DNA from 3 places in the Parafrankia sp. Ea1.12 genome. Region 2 is predicted to be linked to each of the others. Evidence: predicted binding sites of a transcription regulator. Region 2 holds the regulator's gene; each other region holds the start of a gene.
The links. The regulator LexA, encoded in region 2, represses DNA repair genes until DNA is damaged. The targets are predictions, from matches to a motif close to CGAACNNNNGTTCG.

Region 1: a site for LexA is predicted at 1,600-1,613, ahead of uvrA (excinuclease ABC subunit UvrA). Genes of this name have one in related genera too.
Region 3: a site for LexA is predicted at 1,526-1,539, ahead of dnaB (replicative DNA helicase). Genes of this name have one in related genera too.

The regions. Positions count from the first base shown of each region.
Region 1 is NZ_UBIZ01000364.1:33,522-35,795, reverse strand. It holds gene uvrA (excinuclease ABC subunit UvrA) at 1-1,403, opposite strand, end outside; gene FMEAI12_RS20350 (MBL fold metallo-hydrolase) at 1,871-2,274, shown strand, end outside.
Region 2 is NZ_UBIZ01000160.1:1,855-4,128, reverse strand. It holds gene hflX (GTPase HflX) at 1-762, shown strand, start outside; gene lexA (transcriptional repressor LexA) at 878-1,630, opposite strand.
Region 3 is NZ_UBIZ01000429.1:57,445-59,718, reverse strand. It holds gene dnaB (replicative DNA helicase) at 15-1,373, opposite strand.

The DNA of each region.
Region 1 (2,274 bases), on a different contig from region 2:
TCCTTGAGGACCCGCCCGGCGATGGCCTGCTCCCGCTCGCTGAGCTCGACGCCGCGCAGGAATGCCGCGCATTCCCCGATCGACATCCCGGAGACCTCGGCGATGGAGCGGCCGCCGAGCGTGACGGCCAGCGACTCCGGTTTGAGCCGGGCGCCCCGGCATGCCGGGCAGGGCACGTCGCGCATGTAGCCCTCGTAGCGCTCGCGGCTGCTGTCGGACTCGGCGTCCGAGTGGCGGCGACGCAGGAAGGCCATCACGCCCTCGAAGGACGTGTAGTAGGAGCGCTTGCGACCGTAGCGGTTCGTGTAGCCGACGTGGATCTCGGTCTCGCCGCTGCCGTGCAGGATCGCCTTGCGGGCGCGCTCCGGCAGCCCCTCCCACGGGGTGTCCATCCGGAAGCTGAGGTCCTCGCTGAGCGCCGTCAGCAGCCGCTCGAAGTACTCCTTGTTGTGCCCGCCGGCCCACGGTTGGATCGCGCCCTCGGCGAGCGAGAGCGTCGGGTCGGGCACGACGAGGTCGGGGTCGACCTCCTTGCGGGTTCCCAGACCCGAACACTCCTGGCAGGCCCCGAACGGCGAGTTGAACGAGAACGACCTCGGCTCCATCTCCTCGAAGGAGAGGTCGTCGTACATGCAGGCCAGGTGCTCGGAGTACATCCGCTCGCGGTCGGGGTCGGCCGGATCCCGGTCGACGAAGTCGAGCAGCACCAGGCCGCTGCCGAGCTTGAGCGCCGTCTCGATCGAGTCGGTGAGGCGGCGCTTGGCCGACTCCTTCGCCGCGAGCCGGTCGACCACGACCTCGATCGTGTGCTTGCGCTGCTTCTCGAGCTTGGGGCGCTCGGTGAGCGCCACGACGGTGCCGTCCACCCGGACCCGGGCGAAGCCGGAGCTCTGCAGCTCGGCGAAGAGGTCGGCGTACTCGCCCTTGCGGCCACGGACGACCGGCGCCAGGACCTGGAAGCGGGTGCCCTCGGGGAGCTCCAGGAGCCGGTCGACGATCTGCTGCGGGGTCTGCCGGGCGATCGGGCGGCCGCACTTCGGGCAGTGCGGGTGGCCGACCCGCGCGTACAGCAGCCGCAGGTAGTCGTAGACCTCGGTGATCGTGCCCACCGTCGAGCGCGGGTTGCGCGAGGTCGACTTCTGGTCGATCGAGACCGCGGGTGACAGGCCCTCGATGAAGTCGACGTCCGGCTTGTCCATCTGGCCGAGGAACTGGCGGGCGTAGGCCGAAAGTGACTCGACGTACCGGCGCTGCCCCTCGGCGAAGATCGTGTCGAAGGCGAGGCTCGACTTGCCCGAGCCCGACAGCCCCGTGAAGACCACCAGGCCGTCCCTGGGCAGGTCGAGATCGACGTCACGAAGGTTGTGCTCACGTGCTCCGCGGACGACAAGACGGTCAGCCATCGTCAGGTCCCTCGTGGTCTTCGGTCGGGTGGGGGTGACAGTCGGATACAGGTGACAGTCAGGTTTGGGTGACATCAGGTGTGGGGGACAACTGTCGCGGCCTGCGGCAGGCATGCTACGGACGGGTTTGCGGCCCGTTACGCGGCCCCGCGGGCAGGCGCCGCGCCCTGGGCCCGGCTCCGCAGCGGCACCGGATCAAACGCGCGTTCGAACACGACCGACGCTACACGCCCGGGCCGACGTGCCCGCACACGCCCGGGCCGACGTGCCCGCACCGGCGGTGCCCGGCTCCGCGCAGGGGAACCCCGCGGGCCACATCCTTGTTCCGTCGAGGACACACGGCGGTCACGCCGATCAGAATGGATGCGCTCCGCGGATCATTCCACGCCGCCCGGCCGCCACCACGGCGGTCCGGCCACGGACGGATCCGCGCGGACCAGTCCACGGAGAGATCGAGGAGAACCGTGATGAACATCGGCGCCGGATACACGGGCGAGGTCACCGTCGGCGGGCCGGCGGACACCCGCGAGCTCCCGGACCTCACGATCACCAAGGTGGCGGTCGGCCCGTTCGACAACAACTGCTATCTCCTGCGCTGCGCCGCCACCGGCGAGCAGCTGCTCGTCGACGCGGCGAACGAGACCGACACGCTGCTACGCCTCGTCGGCGACAGCGGGTTGGCCACCGTGGTGACGACCCACCGGCACGCCGACCACGTCCAGGCGCTCGAGGAGGTCGTCGCCGCGACCGGGGCCCGCACCGTGGCGCACCCGCTCGACGCGCCCGCCATCCCGGTCCCGACGATGGACCCGGTCGTCGACGGCGACGAGGTGCACGTCGGCGAGGTCACGCTGCGGGTCGTGCACCTCGT
Region 2 (2,274 bases):
CGTCGCCGGCTGCGCGCGCGCATCACCAAGCTGCGCCGAGAGCTCACCGGGATGGCCACCGTCCGGGCGACCAAGAGGTCGTCACGCCGCCGCGGTGCCGTTCCCGCCGTCGCGATCGCCGGCTACACCAACGCCGGCAAGTCGTCGCTGCTCAACCGACTGACCGGGGCGGGCGTACTGGTCGAGGACGCGCTGTTCGCGACCCTCGACCCGACGGTGCGCCGGGCCACGCTGCCCGACGGCCGGATCTTCACCCTGGCCGACACGGTCGGCTTCGTGCGCCACCTGCCGCACCAGATCGTCGAGGCGTTCCGCTCGACGCTCGAGGAGGTGGTGGACGCCGACCTCGTCCTGCACGTCGTCGACGGTTCGGCCCCGGACCCGATGGGGCAGATCTCGGCCGTGCGCGAGGTGCTCGCCGAGATCGACGCGGCCGGGGTGCCCGAGCTCATCGTGGTCAACAAGGTGGACGCGGTCGACCCGACCACGCTCGCCGTCCTGCGTCAGGCGGTGCCGGACGCCATCTTCGTCTCGGCGCGGTCCGGGGCGGGGCTGCAGGAGCTGGTGGAGGCGCTCTCGGCGCGGATACCGCACCCGGAGGTCGAGATGTCCCTGCTGGTGCCCTACACCCGGGGCGATCTCGTCTCCCGCATCCACCAGATCGGCGAGGTGCTTCGAGTTGAGCACACCGGCAAGGGCACCGAGGTCGCCGCGCGCGTGCCCGTGGGCCTGGCCGCCGAGCTGGAGCCGTTCCGCGCCTGACGGCCCTGCCTGAACACCAGCCCCGACGGAACACCGCGAGCTGAACACCGCACCGGTCAGACGCCTGACGTCTGACCGGTGCCCGGCCTGCCCGGTGCCGGCCGCGTGCCGGGGATCAGACCCGGCGCATCACCGCCACGATGCGGCCGAGGATGGTCGCGTCCTCGGCCGGGATGTCGGAGAATGCCGGGTTCTCCGGCGCCAGCCACACCCGGCCGTCGCGCTGCCGGAACCGCTTGACCGTGGCCTCCCCATCGATCATCGCCGCGACGATCTCGCCGTTGTCCGCCACCGGCTGCTGCCGGACGACGACGAAGTCGCCGTCACAGATGGCGGCATTGATCATCGACTGGCCGACCACCTTGAGCAGGAACAGAGTTCCCTCGCCGACGATCTCCTTCGGCAGCGGGTAGACGTCCTCGATCGCCTGCTCGGCGAGGATCGGCCCACCGGCGGCGATCCGCCCCACCAGGGGGACGTAGGTGGGCGTGCCGGCCTCCAGCGCCGTGGTCTCGGCGGGTGCGCCGGCCGCCGCCGCGGCACCCGCGCGGGAACGCCCGCCGGCCTTCGCGCCGCCGATCGGAAGCACCTCCATCGCCCGCGGCCGGTTCGGGTCGCGCCGGAGGAACCCCTTCTCCTGCAGCACCTTGAGCTGGTGTGCCACGCTGCTGGTGCTGGTCAGGCCGACAGCCTCGCCGATCTCCCGGACGCTCGGCGGGTATCCACGCCGCTCCACCGCGGACCGGATGACCTCGAGCACCTTCTTCTGCCGCTGCGTCAGGCCCGAGGCGTCCGCGGGGCTGTCGGGAAAATCCCGGACGTTGCCACGGGTGTCACCTCGGCGGGTACCCCGTTCCTGGCTGGTCATCGCTTACCGCTCTCCTGTCGATGCTTCCGCGCGGCGGATGGTGCCACCGGCGGCTGCCAAGGACCGGGTGGTCGACGGCCCGGCTCCGCCAACACCCACCCGGTCGTTCCAATGCTTTGTCCGATTAGTAACTTTTGATCGGTTCGGCTGATCGGTTTGGCAGGGTCCTTCGTGCTCGGTTCATCTCGCACGATCGTCCACAACTGATCGTCCTTGACGGTAGTCGGCCGGTCGCCGAATCTCAAACGTCTGTTCGAGCGTGTCGGGGGAAGTGTGCGTGGCGGCCGTGTAAGAATCGCTCAGGCGTTCGATCGAACGAGTGTTCGCGCCTGGGAGGTTGGCATGACCGACGGTGGCGGTGCGGCCGGTGGGAATGCGTCAGTTCGGCGGGGTCACCCGGTGTCTCGCAGCTGCGCGCTGCGGCAGGGTGCGCAGGTCGCGACGGGTGCGCGGGGGGCGCGCGGCGTGCGTGGAGCCGCGGTGGGCGGAGTCGCCGTCCGTGGCCGCGGGGTGCGGGGGGTGGCGGTGCGCGGCATGGGCCGCGTGCCGGTAGGGCGCCCGGTTCGCTCTCGTGGCGCCCGATGTGGTCTCTCGGGGGCTGCTCCGGCCGCCACGGTGCCGCCCGGTGAGTCCAGGCGGGGCGG
Region 3 (2,274 bases), on a different contig from region 2:
GATCACGGCGTGGATCAGTTGGCCATGTCGACGAACCGGGAGTAGTGGCCCTGGAAGGCGACCGTGACGGTGCCCGTGGGGCCGTTACGGTGCTTGGCGATGATCAGATCGGCCTCGCCGGCCCGCGCGGACTCCTTCTCCACCGTGTCCTCCCGGTAGAGCAGGATGACCGCGTCGGCGTCCTGCTCGAGGCTGCCGGACTCGCGCAGGTCGGAGACCTGGGGCCGTTTGTCGGCCCGCTGCTCGGAGGCCCGGTTGAGCTGCGAGATGGCCACGACGGGGACCTCCAGCTCCTTCGCGAGCAGCTTCAGTGACCGGGAGATCTCGCTGACCTCCTGCTGGCGGCTCTCGACCTTCTTCGGCGAGGACATCAGCTGCAGGTAGTCGAGGATGACCAGCCGCAGGTCGTTGCGCTGCTTGAGCCGCCGCGCCTTCGCCCGGATCTCCATCATCGTCAGGTGCGGGCTGTCGTCGATGTACAGCGGTGCCTCGGCGACCTCCCCCATCCGCCGGGCCAGCCGACCCCAGTCGTCGTCGGTCAGCCGGCCGGTGCGGATGTTCTGCAGCGACACCCGGGCCTCGGCGGAGAGCAGCCGCATGGTGATCTCCATGCGGCTCATCTCCAGCGAGAAGACGACCGAGGTCATCCCGTTCTTGATCGACGCGGCGCGGGCGAAATCCAGGCCCAGGGTCGACTTGCCGACCGCGGGCCGGGCCGCGACGATCCACAGCTGGCCGCCGTGCAGGCCGTTGGTGAGCTCGTCGAGGTCGGTGAACCCCGTCGGCACCCCGGTCAGGGCGCCGTCGTGGGCCTGGATCGCCTCGATCTCCTCCAGCGCCGGGTTCAGCAACTCGCCGAGCGGGGTGTAGTCATCGTTCGTGCGCCGCTCGGTCACCTCGTAGACGGCCGCCTGGGCCCGGTCGACGACATCGGTGACGTCGGGCGCCGGGCCGTAGGCGAGCTGCACGATGCGCGTGCCGGCCTCGGCCAGCCGGCGCAGCACGGCCTTCTCCGCGACGATGCGCGCGTAGTAGCCGGCGTTCGCCGCGGTCGGGACGCTGGAGATCAGCGTGTGCATGTAGGCCGGCCCGCCGACCCGCTCCAGCAGGTTCTGCCGGCCCAGCTCGGCCGCGACGCTGATGACGTCGGCCGGCTCCCCACGGCCGTAGAGGTCGCCGATCGTGGTGTAGACGGTGGCGTGCGCCGGCCGGTAGAAGTCGCTCGCACGGAGGACCTCGACGACGTCCGCGATCGCGTCCTTCGAGAGCAGCATGCCGCCCAGCACGCTCTGCTCCGCAGGAAGATCGTGGGGCGGGGTGCGATCGAACTCGACCGCGGATCCAGGCCCGCGCGCGATGTCGGCGACGCTCAAGCCTCCCCCTCCCGGATGTCGACCGGCCCACCTGCGCACCGCCGCGACCGGGCGATCGGAGCAGCGCCGTGCGCCGGAAGCTCCCGACCCGATCCCACAGGCCCCGATCCCACAGGCCCCGATTTCATCGAACCCGATCCCACCGACACTATCGAACATATGTTCGACCACAGTTTGGAGGGTGTCAACTCGACCGCCCGCCCACCGATCCGAAGATCACGCCCACCTCACCCGTCTGGACTATCCCGTTCCCACGGATACATGGCCAGTGTGGAGGGCTCGACAGTAGAGGTCCCCACGGGGAGGCTCCAAAAAGTTATCCACACCCACCTGTGGACAACCTGTTGGTAACGAGGGGGATTCTGGGGAACGCCTCGGGACGAGCGGCGGCGACGTTGTGGATGACGGCGCCGCGAGCGCCCGGAACCGCAGCGCCAGAAGGACTACAGGGATACGACACCTGTGGACAAAAAAATCTTTGACGCAACCCCGAGATCGCGGTCTGACTAATCATTTTGAGCTATATCGCCCGGGGATCTGATCTCCCCGCGACATGCCCACGATCATTTTGCCCGAGCCGCAGCGTCACCACCCGTTCACGTGCGGAAACAGACGTGATCTGGATGTGGTCGCGTCATCCGAGTAAGTCACCGGGCGCCAAGCCGCCGAACCCCGGAGCACCGGGCTCCGAGCGGCCAGGAAGCCACCGGCTGATGCGTGGCGAATGAGCGTGTCCATGGACTCACTCAGCCGCCACGGTCGTGCTGGAACCGGCGTCAGCGGGGGTGAGGTCTGTGAGACCTGCTCCAGAACGGGTCCCGATCCCTCGGACCCGGGTTCCCAAGTCCCGACATCTCAGAGCTGGATCCCAAGATCCCAGCTCTCGGACCTTCGGTCCCGG